DNA from 4 places in the Enterobacter huaxiensis genome. Region 3 is predicted to be linked to each of the others. Evidence: predicted binding sites of a transcription regulator. Region 3 holds the regulator's gene; each other region holds the start of a gene.
What was found. Region 3 encodes CRP, which controls carbon source genes, mostly activating them, when cyclic AMP is high. Its sites were predicted from a motif close to ATGTGANNNNNNTCACAT; they were not measured.
Positions count from the first base shown of each region.

Region 1: the regulator CRP is predicted to act here: its motif matches at 2,961-2,978, upstream of udp (uridine phosphorylase).
Region 2: the regulator CRP is predicted to act here: its motif matches at 2,792-2,809, upstream of D5067_RS11615 (enolase C-terminal domain-like protein).
Region 4: the regulator CRP is predicted to act here: its motif matches at 2,554-2,571, upstream of epd (erythrose-4-phosphate dehydrogenase).

Region 1 covers NZ_CP043342.1:201,008-206,150, reverse strand. The annotation lists gene ubiE (bifunctional demethylmenaquinone methyltransferase/2-methoxy-6-polyprenyl-1,4-benzoquinol methylase UbiE) at 1-411, opposite strand, end outside; gene rmuC (DNA recombination protein RmuC) at 478-1,935, opposite strand; gene udp (uridine phosphorylase) at 2,075-2,836, opposite strand; gene D5067_RS00985 (dienelactone hydrolase family protein) at 3,097-3,903, shown strand; gene metE (5-methyltetrahydropteroyltriglutamate--homocysteine S-methyltransferase) at 3,989-5,143, opposite strand, start outside.
Region 2 covers NZ_CP043342.1:2,423,310-2,428,452, forward strand. The annotation lists gene D5067_RS11600 (LacI family DNA-binding transcriptional regulator) at 1-610, shown strand, start outside; gene D5067_RS11605 (NUDIX hydrolase) at 620-1,243, opposite strand; gene D5067_RS11610 (PTS transporter subunit EIIC) at 1,333-2,709, opposite strand; gene D5067_RS11615 (enolase C-terminal domain-like protein) at 2,989-4,188, shown strand; gene D5067_RS11620 (GntR family transcriptional regulator) at 4,176-4,895, opposite strand; gene D5067_RS11625 (LysE family translocator) at 5,099-5,143, shown strand, end outside.
Region 3 covers NZ_CP043342.1:394,238-399,380, forward strand. The annotation lists gene D5067_RS01825 (YccS/YhfK family putative transporter) at 1-1,462, opposite strand, end outside; gene crp (cAMP-activated global transcriptional regulator CRP) at 1,519-2,151, opposite strand; gene D5067_RS01835 (OsmC family protein) at 2,463-2,867, shown strand; gene D5067_RS01840 (phosphoribulokinase) at 2,954-3,823, opposite strand; gene D5067_RS01845 (YheU family protein) at 3,854-4,072, opposite strand; gene D5067_RS01850 (hydrolase) at 4,069-5,091, opposite strand.
Region 4 covers NZ_CP043342.1:833,524-838,666, reverse strand. The annotation lists gene fbaA (class II fructose-bisphosphate aldolase) at 1-34, opposite strand, end outside; gene pgk (phosphoglycerate kinase) at 127-1,290, opposite strand; gene epd (erythrose-4-phosphate dehydrogenase) at 1,340-2,359, opposite strand; gene D5067_RS04070 (nucleoside/nucleotide kinase family protein) at 2,664-3,374, opposite strand; gene D5067_RS04065 (MltR family transcriptional regulator) at 3,371-3,880, opposite strand; gene glpX (class II fructose-bisphosphatase) at 3,896-4,867, opposite strand; gene D5067_RS04055 (zinc-binding dehydrogenase) at 4,864-5,143, opposite strand, start outside.

The sequences.
Region 1 (5,143 bases), 190 kb from region 3:
GATGCAGTCAAAGGTATTATCCGGGAACGGCAGCGCTTCGGCGTTAGCCTGCACGTATTCCACGTTGCCTACCACGCCGATGTTACGCAGTTTTTCGCGCCCCATTTTCAGCATGGAGTCGTTAATGTCTGCCAGCACAACGCGGCCCGTTTCGCCCACCAGACGGGAGAATTTCGCCGTCAGATCGCCCGTTCCGCCCGCTAAATCCAGCACGGTTTGTCCACGACGTACGCCGCTGCAGTCGATAGTGAAGCGTTTCCACAAGCGATGAATGCCGAATGACATCAGATCATTCATTACATCGTACTTCGCCGCCACGGAATGAAACACGTGGGCCACCATGTCAGCTTTCTGCGCTTTGGCAACAGTCTGAAAGCCAAAGTGCGTTGTGTCTTGTGAATCGTCAACCATCTCAGAGCCTGCTAATCAGTCAAATGTTGGTGAAGTGTATCAGATTGGACGCAATTGCCCTACGGTTCAACCACCGTGAAAGTAACGCGTCGGCTGTTCATCTGGCGATAAATCCGCCGCTAAACCGTTGTCTTCGCTGTGGGTATTTTGCTCATCGGCACCTTCTCGCAGACGGAACTCTTCATCCTGTGCAGTGGCTTGTTCAACCAATTCCGGATTAATCTCGCGTTTTACCTCTACGCCAAGGCTACGAAATGCCTCGGCCTGCGCCAGCAGATTGCCACGCCCGGAAGAGAGCTTTTTCATCGCCTGCCGGTAATTATCCTGCGCGCGGTCGAGACTTTGCCCAACCGAGGACATGTCGTCCACGAAGAGGCGCATTTTGTCGTACAGCTTGCTGGCGCGATCGGCAATCTGCTGAGCGTTGCGGCTCTGGTGCTCGTAACGCCACAGGTTGGCAATGGTTCGCAAGGCCACCAGCAGCGTCGTTGGGCTGACCAGCATAATGTTATTTTTCAACGCCTCGGTAATCAGTTCGGGCTGTCTGTCGAGCGCAAGCAGGAAGGCGGGCTCAACCGGGATAAACATCAGCACGTAGTCCAGGGATCGCAAGCCAGGCAGCTGCTGATAGTCCTTTCGGCCCAGCTGTCGAATATGGTTCCGCACGGAGGCGATGTGTTCCTGCAGCGCTGACTCCCTGGTGTAATCATCTTCCGCGTTGAAGTAGCGCTCGTAGGCCACCAGCGTCATTTTGGCGTCAATCACCACATCCTTGCCCTGCGGCAGCCGCACAATAACATCCGGCTGCATACGCGAGCGGGCATCGTTTTCGATGCTCACCTGCGTTTCGTATTCATACCCTTCGCGCAGGCCTGAAGCCTCCAGCACGCGGGTCAGGACCACTTCTCCCCAGTTGCCCTGGGCTTTGTTATCCCCCTTCAGCGCGCGCGTCAGGTTGACCGCTTCCTGCGCCATCTGTGCGTTTAGCTGCTGAAGATTGCGAATTTCATGTGCCAGGGTGTGACGCTCGCGCGCCTCCTGCCCAAAGCTGTCCTGCACCTGACGACGAAAGCCGTCCAGCTGCTCGCGCAGCGGCGTCAGAAGGCCATTCAGGCTCTGGCGGTTTTGCTCGTCAACGCGGCGGTTGCTGTGCTCAAAAATACGGTTCGCGAGGTTTTCAAACTGCTCGCTGAGGCGCTGCTCGCTGTTGATCATCTGGCGGATTTTGTCTTCCGCATGCAGCTGGGTGGCTTCGAGGCGGGTGGTGACTTCGCGGAGATCGGCCTCCAGCGAGGTGTTGATGTCGCGCAGGTTGCGCAGTTCGTTATTCAGCAGCTCGCACTCGTCGCGCCAGTGTGAGCTTTGAGCAAGCTGTTGTTTTGTCGCACTCAGCTCAGAGACGATCTCCTCACGCTCAGCCAGCTGTTCGGCTTTCATCTGCGCATGCTGGTAGCTGGAAATCAGCCAGCCAATTGCCAAACACACCAGCGCAATCACCGCGTAAACCAGGATTGAGATATCCACAATGCCCCCTGCATCAACGTATTACCCGCACAAAATAGAATTGTGCTGTATAAACGTCCAGTTTGAAAGGGTTTTCCTGCGAGGCACTACGCAAAAAATAAAGGCCGAACGCGTCGGCCTTGTGTCTCAGAAGAGAGGATTAGATCAGGCGACGAGCCGCTTCCACCACGATTTTCACCGCATGACTTTCAGTCTGCTTCATGGTTTCCGCGTTCGGGATCTCCTGCTGGGTACGGTTGACGATAACGCCCGCCACCATACCGGCACGCAGGCCCTGGCTTGCGCACATGGTCAGCAGCGTTGCAGATTCCATTTCGTAGTTCATTACGCCCATGGACTGCCACTCTTCCATTGAGCCTTTGAAGCGGCTTACCACGCGGCCTGAGAAGGTGTCGTAACGCTCCTGGCCCGGGTAGAAGGTATCAGAGGAGGCGGTGACGCCCACGTGAGTGGTTGCGCCCACGGATTTAGCGGCTTCAACCAGCGCGGTGGTGCATTCGAAATCAGCCACTGCCGGGAATTCCATCGGGGCAAAGTGCAGGCTTGCACCGTCCAGACGCACGGATGCGGTCGTCACCAGCACGTCGCCGACGTTGATGTGCGGCTGAATAGCGCCGGTAGTACCGATACGCAGGAAGGTACGAATGCCCAGCTGCGCCAGCTCTTCAACGGCAATTGAGGTAGACGGGCCACCGATACCGGTAGAGCACACGATCACCGCTTTGCCATCCAGCTCTGCGCGCCAGGTGGTGAATTCACGATGGGCTGCCAGCTTGACCGGCTTATCCATCAGCGCGGCGATCTTTTCCACACGCTCAGGATCGCCAGGGACGATAGCGAGCGTAGCCCCTTGTAAATCGTTTTTAGTGAGGCCGAGATGAAAAACATCAGACTTAGACATAGGGTGACTCCTCTGTGGGTCGGTTAGTCAGAAGAAGTAAAACGGTACTTTACAGAAGCGATACGCATAATTTCGTGATGCATCTCACCATGAATGAAAATGATTGCAGTTAATTTCCATAAAATAGTGATTCACATCACATTAACAAGTTAAATCGTGGAATGCTGCACAAAAGATAGACCCTCCAGGGCAATGTGGGTTGTTAACCTGGTGTCTATATTTACCTTTGCGCTAATTAACTCATTGGTACGGAGAATGCCATGAATGACAAAACCGGTTTTGCACCTGCTGCAGCCCCGCATGCTTCAACCATCGTCTCAACCCCTGAAGACGCCATTACCGCGGGTGAGACGTCCATCCCCTCTCAGGGGGAAAATATGCCTGCTTACCACGCGCGGCCAAAATCCGCAGACGGCGCGCTGCCCATCGTCATCGTGGTTCAGGAAATTTTCGGCGTTCACGAACATATTCGCGACCTCTGCCGCCGTCTGGCGCTGGAAGGATACCTGGCCGTTGCGCCCGAGCTCTATTTCCGTCAGGGCGATCCGAATGACTACAGCGATATCCCAACGCTGTTCAGTAATCTGGTGACAAAAGTGCCGGATGCGCAGGTGCTGGCCGACCTCGACCACGTTGCCAGCTGGGCAGCGCGCAATGGAGGCGACCCGCATCGTCTGATGGTGACCGGTTTCTGCTGGGGCGGACGCATTAGCTGGCTGTACGCCGCGCATAACCCGCAGCTGAAAGCGGCCGTGGCCTGGTACGGCAAGCTGGTGGGCGAAAAAACGCTGAATTCACCAAAGCAGCCTGTTGATATCGCAACGGATTTAACGGCCCCTGTATTAGGGCTGTATGGCGCTCAGGATACCAGCATTCCGCTTGATACCGTTGAGACCATGCGCCATGCGCTACGGGCGGCAAACGCGAAGGCAGAGATCGTGGTGTATCCGGAAGCCGGGCACGCGTTTAACGCCGATTATCGCCCGAGCTATCACGAAGAATCCGCCAAAGACGGCTGGCAGAGGATGCTGGACTGGTTTAGCCAGTACGGCGGGAAGAAAGCATAAAGAAAAAATCCCGGTGGCGGCTACGCCTTTCCGGGCCTACAGACGGGCCGGGTAAGCGATAGCGCCACCCGGCAATCCAGCAAAACTACGCCTGACGCAAATTCTGCGCCGCCTTCACCATGTTCGCCAGCGCCGCACGGGTTTCCGGCCAGCCGCGCGTTTTCAGGCCGCAGTCCGGGTTGACCCACAGACGCTCCGCCGGGATACGCTGGGCAGCCTTCTGCAACAGCGCCTCGATCCACTCCACGCTTGGCACGTTCGGCGAATGAATGTCATATACGCCCGGCCCGATTTCGTTCGGGTAGTCGAACTCTTCGAACGACTCCAGCAGCTCCATGTCCGATCGCGAGGTTTCGATGGTGATCACGTCCGCATCCAGCGCGGCAATCGAATCCATGATGTCGTTAAACTCGCAGTAGCACATGTGGGTGTGGATCTGGGTGTCGTCCTTTGCCACTGCGGCATTGATGCGGAAGGCTTCCACACCCCACTGCAGGTAGGCATCCCAGTCGCTACGGCGCAGCGGCAGGCCTTCGCGCAGCGCAGGTTCGTCAATCTGGATGATGCCAATGCCCGCCGCTTCCAGATCCGCCACTTCATCGCGCAGCGCCAGGGCAATCTGTTTGGCGATGGTTTCGCGGGTCACGTCTTCGCGCGGGAAGGACCAGCAGAGGATTGTTACAGGGCCGGTCAGCATGCCTTTTACCGGCTTGTCGGTCAGGGACTGAGCGTACTTCGCCCATTCAACCGTGATCGGTTCCGGACGGCTGACGTCACCAATGACCACCGGCGGCTTCACGCAGCGGGAGCCGTAGCTCTGCACCCAGCCGTTCTGGGTAAAGACGAACCCGTCCAGGTGTTCGCCGAAGTATTCCACCATGTCGTTACGCTCGGCCTCGCCGTGGACCAGCACGTCCAGGCCCAGGCGCTCCTGCTCGATAATCGCCTGCTTGATGTGTTCTGCAATGCCGGTGCGATAGTTATTGGCATCCAGATTGCCCTTTTTGAAGTCCAGACGCAGGCCGCGGATCTCCGTTGTCTGCGGGAAAGAGCCTATCGTCGTGGTCGGCCACGCGGGCAGGTTGAAGCGGGCGCGCTGGGCTTCAGCACGGACTTCATAGGCGCTCTGGCGCTGACTGTCCTGGGCGGTAATGGCCGCCAGACGTTTCTCTACCGCCGGGTTGTGTACGCGAGCCGAGTGGCGACGCGCCCGGATCGGCGCGCTCCATTCGGCAATCGC
Region 2 (5,143 bases), 2.0 Mb from region 3:
GGAGACCAACGTTAGCTGCGTACGCTTCGATCATCATGAGGGCTGCGGCGCGTGCGTCAGCCACCTTTGGGCGCTGGGGCATCGGCATTTCGGGTTGCTGGCCGGGCCCGAGAGCTCGGTATCAGCACGTATGCGCCTGAGCAGCTGGCGTGAGGCGCTCCATCGGCACGGCGTGAGCAATGCGGTGACCGTCTTTGGCGACTGGAGTGCCGCCAGCGGCTGGCGTAAGGCTTTCGAGCTGCTGCATCAGTATCCGCGCATTTCGGCGATCGTCGTGGCGAACGATCAAATGGCGCTGGGCGTTCTGAGCGCCCTGGCGCAGCTCAACCGCACGGGAAGCCGGGCAATTTCCGTCACCGGCTATGACGATACGGCGGACAGCCTCTATTTCCAGCCGCCGCTGACGACCGTGGCGCAGGATTTTAACACGCTGGGAAAACGGGCCGTTGAGCTGTTAATTCAGCAGGTGGACGCACCGCAGATGCGCATCCGCGAGCTTCTGCCCACGCGACTGGTAGTCCGTCAGTCAACGTGGGCCGTCGCGGGTGAAGCTGTAGAAGATAATGAGCAGCTCATCGCGCAGCTAAAATCTCTGGTTGAGAAACTGTAGCCCCGGGGCTTAGTCAAACCAGGTAGGACTATCCGTGGTGGCAATATCCATGCTTACGGTCAGCTCTTCCGGCACGACGCGCGTGAGCGAAAGCTCGGGTAGGTCATTAATGTCGAAGAACCCAATATCGGTAGATTCATGGCTGATGGCCAGGCTGCCGCCGATCTCCTCGCACAGGAAAATGAGCTTGTAGACGTGCCAGGGAAGTGGAGGGTGACCATGCAGATTGCGGTCCCAGACGCCCAACAGCTTTGTGACCTTAACGCGCAGTCCCGTCTCTTCTTCTACCTCACGGCAGACGGCTGCGGACGGGGTATCACCGACATCGGCCCAGCCGCCGGGTAAACTCCATTTACCATCGTCAGCTTCTTTAACCATCAGGATCTTGCCGTCGCGAACGATAAAGGCGCGAACGTCGCTCTTCGGTGTCGCGTAGCCCGACTCGGAGACGTGGTTAAGCGTACCGTCATCGACGTTGAATCGGGAGCGGAACAGGTCGCAGGCGATTTGCCGGAGCGTTTCATACCGTTCCTGATCGAACACATCTTTTGAGTAGGTCAGCCCGGTCTGGGCGATGGCGTTAAGCTTCTGAGCGAGGATGTTGATATCAATATCTTTCAGCGTGTCGGACATTTTTTCACCTGTGTCTGCAGAGTGGAGATCCCATCTGCAGACAACCGTACCAGTAAAATCAGGGATTTGTAATGGCCAGGGGCGTCGGACTACTCCTGTTTAGCCTGTTCTTTACCCACGAGCAGGGTGGTTAAGGCGAAAGACAGAACCAGCGCTATCGCCACGCCTGCGAGCGCAAACATAAAGTATGGCCCGATGTAGGCCGGCAGGCTGAAAATGCTCGACAGGATATAACCGTAAATCCGCACGCCGAAGAAGGCGATAAACGCTGAGGCCAGGGAGCTGGCAACCGTGGCGGCAATAAAGGCCTTTTTATAGCGCGTCAGTACGCCAAACAGCGCCGGTTCGGTAATTCCCAGCAGGGCGGAGATGGCGGCTGACAGCGTGACGGTTTTTTCCTGGCGATTTTTACTCAAGCGCCAGATAGCGAACGTCGCACCCGCAATGGCCATATTCGCCATAAACATCATTGGCATCAGCATGTCGTAGCCGCGATCGCTGAAGTTCTGCAGGGCGATGGGCGTCATGGCGTGGTGCATGCCCGTCAGGATTGCCACCGGTCGAATCGCGCCAACAATCAGCCCGGCAAAGCTTGCCGACACGCTGAACAACCCTTCAATAAATAACGCCAGCCCTTTGCCTAACCAAATGCCAATTGGCCCAATCACGACGAGGGCTGCCAGCGCGCCGATAAACAGGGTTAGGGTAGGGGTGAAGACCGTTTTCAGCACGTCCGGCATGATGCTGTCCACCCAGCGGTGGATATAGCTCAGGGCGAGGATCGAGAAAATCACCGGAATCACGCTGGCGGAATAGTTAAACACGGAGACCGGGATCGCATTGAGCAGCCAGAGCGCGCTGACCGCGCCTTCCTGGTGCGTCGCCAGGGCCTTTGCGGCATCAATCAGCGATGGATACATCAGGCAGGCCGCGATGGCCGCCGCCAGATATTCGTTCGTTTTGAAGATTTTCGCCGCGGATACCGCAAGGAAAAACGGCAGGAAGTAAAAAACGCCGCTGGCGATAAGGTCGATAATCATGACCGTTTCGCTTTTTGCGGATACCACTTTCAGCGCGATTAACCCGGCCAGCAAACCTTTGATCATCCCGGCGCCGGCAATCGCTGGTACGATTGGGCCGAAGACGCCGGACACCGTATCCATAAACAACGATATCAGGCTCTTGCGTCCTTTCGGCACGGCGGTATCCGAAGCGGTTTCAGTACCCAGAACGTCAAGCATCTGTTCGTACCAGCTGTTCACCTTTGGTCCGATAATGACCTGAAACTGGTCGCTCTGGAGCTGCGCGCCCAGCACGCCGGGCAGTTTTTTTATCTCATTTTGATCTACTTTATTATCATCAATTAAATCGAAGCGCAGCCGCGTCATGCAGTGCCAGACTTTATTAATATTCCCCTGTCCACCGACCAGACGAATAATATTATTGATGGCTTCTTGCGTCCCCATAAAGACTCCTGCCAGGTGTTGTTGTCGTTTTAATGTTGCCCTGAAGGATAATTAAACCCGACTTACAAAACAAACCAATAAATTTTGACGTGGCTCACAAAGGCTAGTCTTTTGGGATTGAGAAACGGTTATTCGCCTTAATTGGTATGATTTATACGGGATATTTAAACAAATATCAGACCAAAATAAATAATGGAAAAAAGGGTTTACCCGTCCTCAATTTTAGGGGGATGATATTCGCCATATTGTCTTCCCACAGTGCAGTAAAGGAGTTATTTCGTGACGCCTGCGATCATCAAAAATATCGAATGTTTTATTACTCGTCCGGACAGACACAATCTGGTAACGGTGCGTGTCACAACGGATCGGGGCGTCACGGGGCATGGCTGCGCGACGTTTCAGCAGCGGCCGCTGGCGGTAAAGACGCTGGTTGATGAGTACTTAAAACCGTTGCTCACGGGCCGCGACGCGAACAACATCGAAGATCTTTGGCAGATGATGAACGTCAACGCATACTGGCGCAACGGCCCGGCCATGAATAACGCGATTTCAGGCGTTGATATGGCGCTGTGGGACATCAAAGGTCAGATTGCTGGAATGCCGTTGTATCAGCTGTTTGGCGGCAAATCCCGCGACGCGATCCCGGCTTACACGCACGCCAGTGGCGAAACGCTGGAGCAGCTGTTCAGCGCCGTAGACTCGCTGATTGCGCAAGGCTATCGCCATATTCGCTGCCAGCTTGGCTTTTACGGCGGCACGCCGTCCGACCTTCACGCGCCTGAAGATCCTACCCCGGGAGCATGGTTCGATCAGCAAGAGTACATGCGCAACACCGTCGAGATGTTTCGCGCGCTGCGTGAGAAATACGGCTGGAAGCTTAATATTTTGCACGACGTCCACGAGCGTTTGTTCCCGCAGCAGGCCGTGCAGCTGGCAAAACAGCTTGAGCCGTATCAGCCTTACTTTATCGAAGATATTTTGTCCCCGCAGCAGAGCCCCTGGCTGGAGCAGGTACGCCAGCAAAGCTGCGTTCCGCTGGCAATGGGGGAGCTTTTCAATAATCCGGCCGAATGGCATGACCTTATCGTAAACCGACGTATCGATTTCATTCGCTGTCATGTATCGCAAATTGGCGGGATCACCCCGGCGCTCAAGCTGGCTCATTTCTGCCAGGCTTTTGGCGTACGCCTTGCCTGGCATGGCCCTGGCGATATGACGCCGATTGGCGTCGCGGTGAACACGCATCTCAATATCCACCTGCACAATGCGGCCATTCAGGAATTCATTCCACGCTCGGAGATGACGGATAAAATATTCCCCGGCGCGCCCTTTGTTAAAGACGGTTTCGTTTATCCGCCGGTGAACGCGGGAACGGGGGTAGGGTTTAATGAAGCGCTGGCGCTGGCGCATCCGGTTGTCTATCGGCCACATGAATGGACGCAAAGCCGCCTGCCGGACGGCGCCATTCACACCCCTTGATTCTGACGCCAGGTTAAGTTGTCGCGGTTATAGGGGATAACGTAGGTACAGTTATAGTTGATATCAATGATATCGCTGACCTCGAACACCTGGCCGCCGTCGAGAATTCCGCGATTAGTAATGTGCATTGCCGGGCTGCCTTTCTTGCAGCCCAGTATGGCCGCCTGTTCCCGATTCACGCTCACGGCGCGGTAGGTGGTGAGCATATGAGAAATGGTTAGCCCTTTGCTCAGCACGTACTGCTGGATGGATCGCTCAATTGCCTGCTGATTTAGATCCGGAAATTCCGCCACCGGCATGCTGGAGATTTCCAGCTGTACAGGCGCATCGTCTACATAGCGCAATCGACAGAAATGCCAGATGAAACTCTCTTCATCGATGCCAAAAATCTGCTGTGCTGCGCGATCGGGGCGCTTCTTATGCAGGCTAATCATCCGGTAGCGGATCTGGTCGAAGCGTTTTTCAGTAATGGAGTTGTACACCAGCGGGTTAGCGCGCGCCTGTTCGTTAATCCACGTACCCGATCCCTGGACAATTCGCACCACGCCAATGTTGACCAGTTTTTCCAGCGCCTCGCGGATAGTCGAGCGGGACACGCCGTACTCCTGGGCGAGCTGCCTTTCCGGCGGTAATCTGCGTGGCCCGGGCGTGGTCTGCTGGTAAATTTTGCTGAGCAGATCCTGGGTTACAAACTCTTTTTTCTTCATGACGTTTACCTGAATGAAATCAATCACTGCCCGTGCGCTAAGACTATCATTCAAGGGAAAGGGATGAAAAGCCGGGGAGGGCGCTGATAATTCGCTGCGCTCTGCTCTAATGTAACCAGGCGCGGATGCTGCAGTATATTTCGCTTTCGGCTTGAATCGGACTGAGGTAACGTAGCGGAAATATTTTTTCTGACTCGACCAAGATGCCTTCCATCGAAACCTTTATAACTTTCCTTCTCGCGCTGACG
Region 3 (5,143 bases):
CCAGGCGGGCAATAATGAATTGATCGCCGTTGAGCGTGAGCAGCTGCAGGGTGTACACCGCCGTGACCGTAAAGCCCACCGTCGCCCAGCCGTAGTTTTTGCGGATAATCAAATAGCTCATCATCGTGATCGCCAGCATCCCCACCAGCGTATAGCCTTCCGGCACGTGGAAGTGCAGCGTGGCGCCGGCAATAATCAGTCCGGCTAAGGTTCCGCCAGCCCGGTGGAAAATGCGCACCCGCGTGGCGCCGTAGCCGTTTTGCGTCACGAGCAGCACGGTCATTAAGATCCAGTAGGGCTTCGGCAGGTGCAGCGCCATGCCCATCAGGCTGGCGACGCTCAGCATCACGCTTATCCGCGCGGCGTTACGCAGCGCGGCAGATTTCAGTGACAGATAGCTTTTAAGCGCGGGCAGCAGCGGCAGGCGTTTTTGCTTATCGGCCATCAGGTCACGCGGGTAAAGCGGCCGCTGGGTACGCAGCACGCGCGCGATGCGGCTAAAGTGCCAGGCGGCAAACTGGCCGACCGGGTTTTCCGGGTGCTGACGGGCGATTTTCTCCAGCGCGCCGAGCTGTTTTTCCATGTTGAAGCGCGTGGGGTAGCGGTGATAGAGAATATCATCAGCCAGCACGCGCAGACGCGCCGATACCGTCTGGGCATTCCAGCGGATCACCGCTTCGGCGTGGCTGCGCTCGACCAGCTTTTGCACCTCCTCCGGATGATGCAGGCTTACGGAGATGTGCTCCTGCAGGTCCAGCCCCACCTGGAAGGTGCGCAGCAGCCGCTTATAGCCATGGTTTTTATTGGCGGCAAGCATGTGTAGCTGCTGATAGCACTGGCTGATTAAATCGACCACCTTTTGCTGACGGGCGAGCAGAGGCGGCAACGATTTCTCCGGGTCGGTGTGCTGGGTGAGCAGGGTATACTTTGCTTCGCAGTAGTCGGCAAGCTGCACGTAGAGCAGGCTAAGGGATTCACGCAGCGGCTGCTCCCGCCATAGCCAGAACCAGAACCAGTTAAACAGCCCGTACCACAGCGTGCCGAGGGCGTAGATGAGCAGCGGTTCCCACACCGGCATGTTGCCGGCGAGGCTAAGGGTGAAGATGGCGGCGATCAGCGAGGCGGGCAGCAGGCGAGCGTGAAGCGAACTGATCTCCGCCGTCACGCCCAGCGTCATCGCCAGCACGGTCAGGATCAGCGGCAGCGGAATATCGCGGGCGAGCAGGAGCTGTACGGCGAGGCTACAGCCGGCGAACAGGCAGCCACCGATAATCAGGCGTTTAAAAAAGCGTTTATGCGGCGTGTCCAGACCGGCGATGTTGCAGCAGGCGGGAACGAGGGAAAACAGCAGGCCTTGCTGAAGATGTCCGAGGATCAGGCCGACGGCCACGGGAAGGCACAACACCAACGTTTGTCGCAGTGCGTAGTTAACTTCCGGGTGATAGATCAGCCTGCGCCACATGGGGAATAGAGACAAAAACGGCGTGACACCTTGCGATGGCACGCCGTTTAACCGAATTAACGGGTTCCGTAGACCACGATGGTTTTACCGTGGGCGGAGATCAGGTTCTGGTCTTCCAGCATTTTCAGGATACGGCCCACGGTTTCGCGGGAGCAGCCGACGATCTGACCAATTTCCTGACGCGTAATTTTAATTTGCATGCCGTCCGGGTGGGTCATCGCGTCTGGCTGTTTTGCCAGGTTCAACAGGGTCTGTGCAATACGGCCGGTAACGTCCAGGAATGCGAGGTTACCCACTTTCTCGGATGTCACCTGCAGACGGCGCGCCATCTGCGAAGAAAGACGCATCAGGATGTCAGGGTTTACCTGAATCAGCTGACGGAATTTCTTGTAAGAAATTTCAGCCACTTCACATGCTGTCTTTGCACGAACCCAGGCGCTACGTTCCTGGCCCTCTTCAAACAGGCCCAGTTCACCGATGAAATCGCCCTGGTTCAGATAAGAAAGGATCATCTCTTTCCCTTCTTCATCTTTGATCAGCACTGCCACCGAGCCTTTAACGATGTAATACAACGTTTCCGCTTTTTCACCCTGGTGAATCAGCGTGCTCTTTGATGGGTACTTATGAATGTGGCAATGAGACAAGAACCATTCGAGAGTAGGGTCTGTTTGCGGTTTGCCAAGCACCATGCGCTGTTATCCTCTGTTATAAGCTGTCACCAGAGCCATAAGATGCATCCGGACTCTGGGGTTGCAATCGAATTCTTACCCATACCCTGGGAAGTCGGCTGTCGTAACGTTTCGCAGCCAGTAAAGTTTGATGTCCTCTGCATACATGTGTAACGTCAATGTATTACTGTAGCATCCAGAGTGTTTTAGCATAGCTTTTGCCGCGTGTCTCCTGGTGTCTCGCTTCAGCATGATGCAGGTCGCCTTCCGTTGCGAGAATTGTAACGCACGCGTAATCTGTCACCAAAAATGCAACGTTGGAGTTAATGAATATGCAAGCGCGTGTGAAATGGGTAGAAGGTTTAACGTTCCTGGGCGAGTCAGCTTCCGGACACCAGATTTTGATGGACGGTAACTCCGGCGACAAAGCGCCAAGCCCGATGGAAATGGTGCTGATGGCGGCGGGTGGCTGCAGCGCAATCGACGTGGTGTCGATTCTGCAAAAAGGCCGTCACGACGTAACCGATTGCGAAGTGAAGCTGACGTCAGAACGTCGCGAAGAGGCGCCACGCCTGTTCACGCACATTAATCTGCACTTTATCGTCACCGGCAAAGAGCTGAAGGACGCGGCGGTTTCGCGCGCGGTTGATCTGTCTGCGGAGAAATACTGCTCCGTGGCGCTCATGCTGGAGAAAGCGGTAAACATCACCCATTCGTATGAGGTGATCGAGGCCTAATCTTTTGGCGCGTGGCGCTTCGCTGACCCGCCCTGCAAAAGCATGACCGTAGGCCCGGTAAGCGCAGCGCCACCGGGCAAAACAACTCACGCGATCTGCTTCCCTTCCATCAGCCGCTGCACCAGCGGCGTCATGATCAGCTCCATCGCCAGCCCCATTTTTCCCCCCGGCACCACCAGCGTATTCATGTGCGAAATGAACGAGCCCTGCAGCATCGCCAGCAGCCAGGGGTAATCAATGCCTTCGAGGTTGCGGAAGTGGATTACCACAAAGCTCTCATCCAGAGACGGGATGGTTTTCGCCGCAAACGGATTAGAGGTGTCCACCGTCGGCACGCGCTGGAAGTTGATATGGGTACGGGAAAACTGCGGCGTCAGGAAGTTAATGTAATCCTCCATTGAGCGAACCACCGAGTCCATCACCGCCTCGCGCGAGTGGCCGCGCTCGCTAATATCTCGCGTCAGCTTCTGGATCCACTCCAGGTTCACGATCGGCACGACGCCGACCAGCAGATCCACGTGGCGCGCCACGTCGTGATGGGGCGTCACCACGCCGCCGTGCAGCCCTTCATAAAACAGCACGTCGGTCGGTTCCGGCAGCGGCTGCCACGGGGTAAACGTTCCCGGCACCTGGTTCCAGGGAACCGCTTCGTCGTAGGTGTGCAGATACTTGCGGGACTGCCCGGTACCGCTCTGCCCGTATTCGCGGAAGGTTTGCTCTAACAGCCCGAAATCATTGGCATCGGGCCCAAAATAGCTGATGTGTTTGCCCAGGTCGCGCGCCTTGCGGATGGCCATGTCCATTTCAGGGCGCGTGTAGCGGTGAAAGCTGTCGCCCTCCACCTCTGCCGCCCGGAGATTCAGCTGTGCGAAGATCTTGCGAAAAGCGAGGCTGGTGGTGGTAGTACCCGCACCGCTTGAGCCCGTTACGGCAATAACCGGATGTCTGGCAGACATAGCAACTCCCTGACTGGAAAGGTTTACAGATCAGCCGTGAAACGCGTTGCGGGGCATGATATTGACCGTCTCATGCAGTTCGGACCACACCAGCACCACGTCGCCGCTTTTCAGCTGGCGCTTAACATCGCTGACCTTTTGTTCAAGCGAACGCTCTTGTTCACCATAATCGGTGCCTTCACGTAATACAAAGCTTTCAATCAGATTATCGAGCGTTTCGGGAGACAGATCCTGCCAGGGGATAATCATTTTTTACCGTCCAGAAATGAGGTGAGCCAGTCGGGAATGCGCGTTTCCAGCCACATTTTGGGCCGGCGCAGCGTACCGCCAACAAAGCCAACGTGCCCGCCGTACTCGGTGAGCTGGTACTGCACGTTGGCCGGTAAATGGTCCGGTGCCGGAATAGAGTGATGATCCATAAACGGATCATCTTTTGCGTGGATGATCAGCGTCGGCGCGGTGATTTGATTCAACAGCGGCATGGCGCTGCACTGGCGGTAGTAGTCAATCGCATCGGCAAAACCGTGGATCTTCGAGGTAATCAAATCGTCAAACTCGCGCAAACGCTTCACGCGCTTGAGCTGCTGCAGGCTGACGGGGAGCGTATCCGGGTAGGCCTTAAGCTTGCGCGCGGCGTTGGCTTTCAGCAGGTTAAGCAGGTAGCGCTGATACACCCGTGAGAAGCCTTTTTCCATATGGTAGCTGCACTGTTCGAGCATAAAGGGGGCGGAGACGATAACCGCTGCATCCAGCGGCGCGGCGTTGCCCTCTTTTGCCAGCAGACAGGCCAGCATATTTCCGCCCAGGGAATAGCCCACCGCCGCCGTTGGCACCGTGCCAAAATTCTCTCTGAGCCAGTGTAAGAACCAGGTGCCGTCTTCGGTTTCACCGGAATGGTAAATGCGCTTCTGGCGATTCGGCTCACCGCTGCAGCCGCGAAAATGCATCACCACGCCAAGCCAGCCGCGGGCCTTCGCCGCCTGGATTAAACCGTGCGCGTAGGGGCTATGCAGACTGCCTTCCAGGCCATGGAACACCACCAGACGCGGCTTGTGCCGGGCCTGCTCGGGGTCCTCGCTCCAGGCGAGATCCAAAAAGTCGCCGTCCGGCAAATCCAGGCGCTGCCAGTGTGGGGTGAACTGCACCTTGCGGCGGATCAGGCGCGGCAGCATGGTTTGCAGGTGGGGGTTAGCCACGCCGCGCATGGGCACGAATTCGGCGCTGTCTTCGGCTGCAATGTCGAAGTCTGATGGAATGATTTGGGTCATAAGGGCGATGCTGATTCTTGTCAGAAATTTACTATACCTTCCGAATTGTACC
Region 4 (5,143 bases), 440 kb from region 3:
CGCCAGGTTTTACGAAATCAAAAATTTTAGACATGTTGCTTAGTCCTGTATCTTCGGCCGTTAGAAAAGATGCGTGCTCTTAAAAGCGCGCTGAAAATTGGGCAGGTTTCCCTGCCCTTGAATGGCTTACTTCTTAGCGCGCTCTTCGAGCATTGCTACTGCCGGCAGTACTTTGCCTTCCACGAACTCGAGGAATGCGCCGCCGCCAGTGGAGATGTAGGAGATCTTGTCTGAGATACCGAACAGGTCGATAGCTGCCAGGGTGTCACCGCCGCCTGCGATAGAGAACGCTTCGCTGTCTGCGATTGCGTTAGCAACGATTTCAGTACCTTTGCGGAAGTTCGGGAATTCGAACACGCCAACAGGACCGTTCCACAGGATAGTTTTTGCGTTTTTCAGGATATCAGCCAGTTTCTGTGCAGAAACGTCGCCCAGGTCCAGAATCTGCTCTTCATCTTTGATGTCGTTTACAGATTTCAGGGTCGCGGTAGCGGTTTCAGAGAACTCGGTCGCTACGCGTACGTCAGTTGGGACTGGGATATCACAGGTGGTCAGGAGGCGTTTCGCTTCGTCAACCAGGTCCGCTTCGTACAGGGACTTACCGACGTTGTGGCCTTGAGCGGCAACGAAGGTGTTCGCGATACCACCGCCAACGATCAGCTGGTCAGCGATTTTTGACAGGGAATCCAGAACGGTCAGTTTGGTAGAAACTTTAGAACCGCCAACGATAGCGACCATTGGACGCGCTGGTTCTTTCAGTGCTTTACCCAGTGCTTCCAGTTCGTCAGCCAGCAGAGGACCTGCGCAAGCAACGTCTGCGAATTTACCGATACCGTGGGTAGAAGCCTGCGCACGGTGAGCAGTACCGAATGCATCCATCACGAATACGTCGCACAGTGCAGCGTATTTTTTGGACAGCGCTTCGTCGTCTTTCTTTTCGCCTTTGTTGAAGCGAACGTTTTCCAGAACAACCAGTTCACCGGCAGCAACTTCAACGCCGTCCAGGTAATCTTTCACCAGGCGAACCGGGCTGGACAGTTTGTCTTTCAGGTAATTAACAACCGGCAGCAGAGAGAACTCTTCGTTGTACTCGCCTTCAGTTGGACGACCCAGGTGGGAGGTTACCATCACTTTAGCGCCCTGCTTCAGAGCCAGCTCGATGGTTGGCAGAGATGCACGAATACGCGCGTCGCTGGTCACTTTGCCATCTTTAACCGGTACGTTCAGATCGGCACGGATGAAAACGCGTTTACCTGCCAGATCCAGATCGGTCATCTTAATTACAGACATGGTGAATCCTCTCGTTGATTCTTAAAGTTTTGCAGACGCACGATGCGTCTTACCTGAAACCTTTCGCGGCCATTGCTAACGTGGTGTCGAGCATTCGGTTAGCAAAGCCCCATTCGTTATCACACCAGACCAGCGTCTTGATAAGGTGTGCGCCACTGACTCGCGTTTGCGTACCGTCAACAATGGCACTGTGCGGGTCGTGGTTAAAATCTACTGAGACCAACGGTAATTCCGTATAGTCAACTATACCATGAAATGCACCCTGTGCCGCTTTTTGCAGCAACAGGTTGACTTCGCAGGCTTTTACCGGTTTTTTTACCGTTACGCTGAGGTCGATTGCGGTGACGTTAATCGTTGGAACGCGCACGGCAATCGCTTCGAAACGGTCGTTAAACTGCGGGAAAATTCGGGTGATCCCTGCAGCCAGTTTAGTATCCACCGGAATGATTGACTGACTCGCCGCGCGAGTGCGTCGTAAGTCCGGATGATAGGCGTCGATAACCTGCTGATCGTGCATGGCGGAGTGAATCGTGGTTACGGTGCCGGATTCAATGCCATACGCATCGTCTAACAGTTTGATGACCGGAATAATGCAGTTGGTGGTACAGGAGGCGTTGGAGACAATGCGGTGTTCAGCTTCCAGCTCATGCTGGTTCACACCGAAGACGACGGTGGCGTCAAGATCGTGGCTGCCGGGATGGGAAAACAGGACTTTTTTCGCGCCCGCTTTCAGGTGCGCTTCGCCGTGTTCACGGCTGCCGTACACGCCGGTACAGTCCAGCACCACATCCACACCCAGTTCACGCCACGGTAGCCCTTCAATGCTGCTTTCATGCAGCACGCGGATCGCATCATCACCGACAAACAGCTGTTCTCTTTCCTGGCGAACGTCCCAGGCAAAGCGGCCGTGGCTGGTGTCATATTTCAACAAATGCGCCATGCCCGTAGCATCCGCCAGTTCATTGATTGCCACCACGGTGATTTCCGCACGACGCCCGGATTCATATAAAGCACGAACCACGTTACGCCCGATGCGACCGAAGCCATTAATCGCTACGCGTACGGTCATAGATCTCCTGCAAAGCTATCCCTGAGTTTGAGGTGGCTGAAAGAGTAATCCAGCGACGCCCGAAGGGGAATCCTTGCTATCACAAACTGCGATTGATTGGTCAATTGTCGAACATTTAATCGACTGAAACGCTTCAGCAAGAATAAGCGAATCGGGGAATAAAAGGAATGTCTGTCCAGATTAAGAGCGATTTTATCTGATCTCCATCACATTTTTCCGGAATAACCCCTATTCTTCCCGCCACGTGAAACGCGGCGGGTCGAGCGATGCCCCAGCGAAACGGCCCCCTGAGAGTCACACAGGATCAGACGAGACGGTATTCCCCGTTTGCCGACATGCTGAGCTCCACGCGGGCAGGTCGGCTATGACGCAGAACCCGTTCCACGTTTGGCCCATCGGTGCGGGCATAAAACGCTTCGGCATCGGTCAGAGAGAGCCCCCCGGCCAGCTTACGTCCCACCAGGCGCGTGCGTAATGCTTCGGCAGGCGCGCGAATAAACAATGAAAAATCACAGTATTCTATCAGCGCTCGCCATCGTTCATCATCGAGCAGTAACCAGTTACCCTCAACAATCACGATGGGTGCCGTTACCACGATCGCCCCTTCGACAGGGTCGTGCGTTTGCCGGTCATACTGCGGCCAGGTACCGTCGCCCTCTTTTATCTGCCGCAGATGTTGCGCCAGCCTGTCAACATCAAAGGTCTCCGGGGCGCCTTTGTACGCGCGCAGGTTATGCGCTTCCAGCCAGACGTTGTAGTGATGAAAACCATCCATTGGCAACGTCTGAATCGGAGCGAGCCCCTCCGTCTGATGAGAGAGGTATTCCCAGAAGGCGGTCAGCGTGGACTTGCCCGTACCGGGCGGGGCGCTGAGAAAAACAATCGTTCGTCTGCTGGGGCTGTCGAAATGCCGTTTCGCCAGCTGACGAAGCAAAGGCTTATGAACATTTTCAATTTCGTCATCAGGATAGTGTGCTTCTACGTGTAGCCCATTGACCTTTAGCCCAATTTTCACGGCGTCAGTTCCTTTAAAATTGTCGTTACCGCCAGGGTTAGCGCCGTTTTGATCATCGCGGTAAAGCGAACCTCAGACCATGCGGCAAAATCAGCAAATTTCATCGACTCCAGCGCGCCGTATAACGTCGCGTTACGGGTGATACAATTGACGTTACTGATAAAATCCCAGGTGATGTCATCGGCGAAGCCCGGGACCGCATCCTGTTCATTCAGATACTGATAAAACTGAGAAAAATGCGTAATGTCTGCGTAGAGCCATTTGTCCATTTTTCCCAGCGCATAAATTAAGCGTAGCGCCACGTCGATATCATCAAGCGGCCCACTCTGGGCGAGTAACGGCTTCACTGCATATTCCACGATCTCTTCATCGTTATCGACAAACAGCGACGGCAGAAAACATTTAATGCCCTGGAGTAAAAAAGACTGTGCCGTCGTCATAAATGCGAGGAGGTTATTCTGAGCATCCAGTTGCTCAAGCACATCGTCTTCTGTCAGCGTCGTCATTTGTATCTCGATAAATCACCATGAATGCAGAGAGTCTATTATATTACACGTTCGGTCTGCGCCGCCGATCAGTAAAGTTTGCGTGCGTACACCCTTCGCAGCCTGTTGAATACCTTTAACCAGATCGCCTCCCGTCACGCCCGTCGCGCTGAACAAAATGTCATTTCCCCCCACCAGTTCCTCCAGGGTATAGATACGATTGACCTCCACGCCCATCTCCGCGCAACGACGGTGCTCCTGCATAGCAACCCGATGGTTCTCAGGGCTCTCTCCTTTCGCTTCACAAAAGTCGATCAGCTCCGCCTGCATATCGCCGCCCAGCGCTTTCACCGCGCAGGCGGAGATCACGCCTTCTGGCGCACCGCCTACGGTATACATCAGATCATAGGGATTATCCTGTAAGCAGGTCAGTACGCTGGCAGCGACGTCACCATCGGGCAGAGCGAACACTTTCACCCCCATCCGTGTCGCCTCGGCGATAGCATTTTGCAGGCGCGGTTTGTCCAGCGTAACCATCCGCAGATGCTCAAGCGGCTTGCCCAGGGCCCGGGCAACGTTGCGAAGGTTCTCCGCCAGCGGGAGCTCAAGGCTGATTGCCCCCGCCGCCGCGGCATTAACCACCAGTTTCTTCATATACATATCAGGGGCATGAAACAGGCTTCCCTGCGGGGCGAACGCCATCACTGCCAGCGCATTGCTTTGTCCCATCGCTACCATGCGGGTGCCCTCAATGGGATCGACGGCAATATCCACCGCCGGGCCAACGCCACTTCCGACCTCCTCACCAATCCACAGCATTGGCGCATGGTCGATCTCACCTTCGCCGATGACAATACGCCCGCGAATCGCTATCGCGTTTAGCGCCTCGCGCATGGCGGTTACCGCCAGCCCGTCGATCCGGTTTTTATCGCCGCACCCGGTTTGCGGCCAGGCGGCCAGCGCCGCCTGTTCGGTCACGCGAAAGAGCGGCCACGCCAGAGACATCATGCCTCAGCCTCCCCAATATCCACCCCAAACTGCGCCAGAAGATAGCGCTCTGCTTTTTCATTCCAGATGCCATGGGTCTCTTCCACCAGCCTTGCCAGCTCGCGGAACAGCGGGTCGGTTTTGCCTTTTTCGGCAAAATCGGCAATGGCCGTTAACGGCAGGGTGACTCCGTTATAGATAAGCTTCTTGCCACCAGGAATGTCCGGCAGATTGAGCACCGTGTGGGGCACTGCATCGAGGCCGCCGATGTGGGTCACCATAAACGACGGCTGAAGC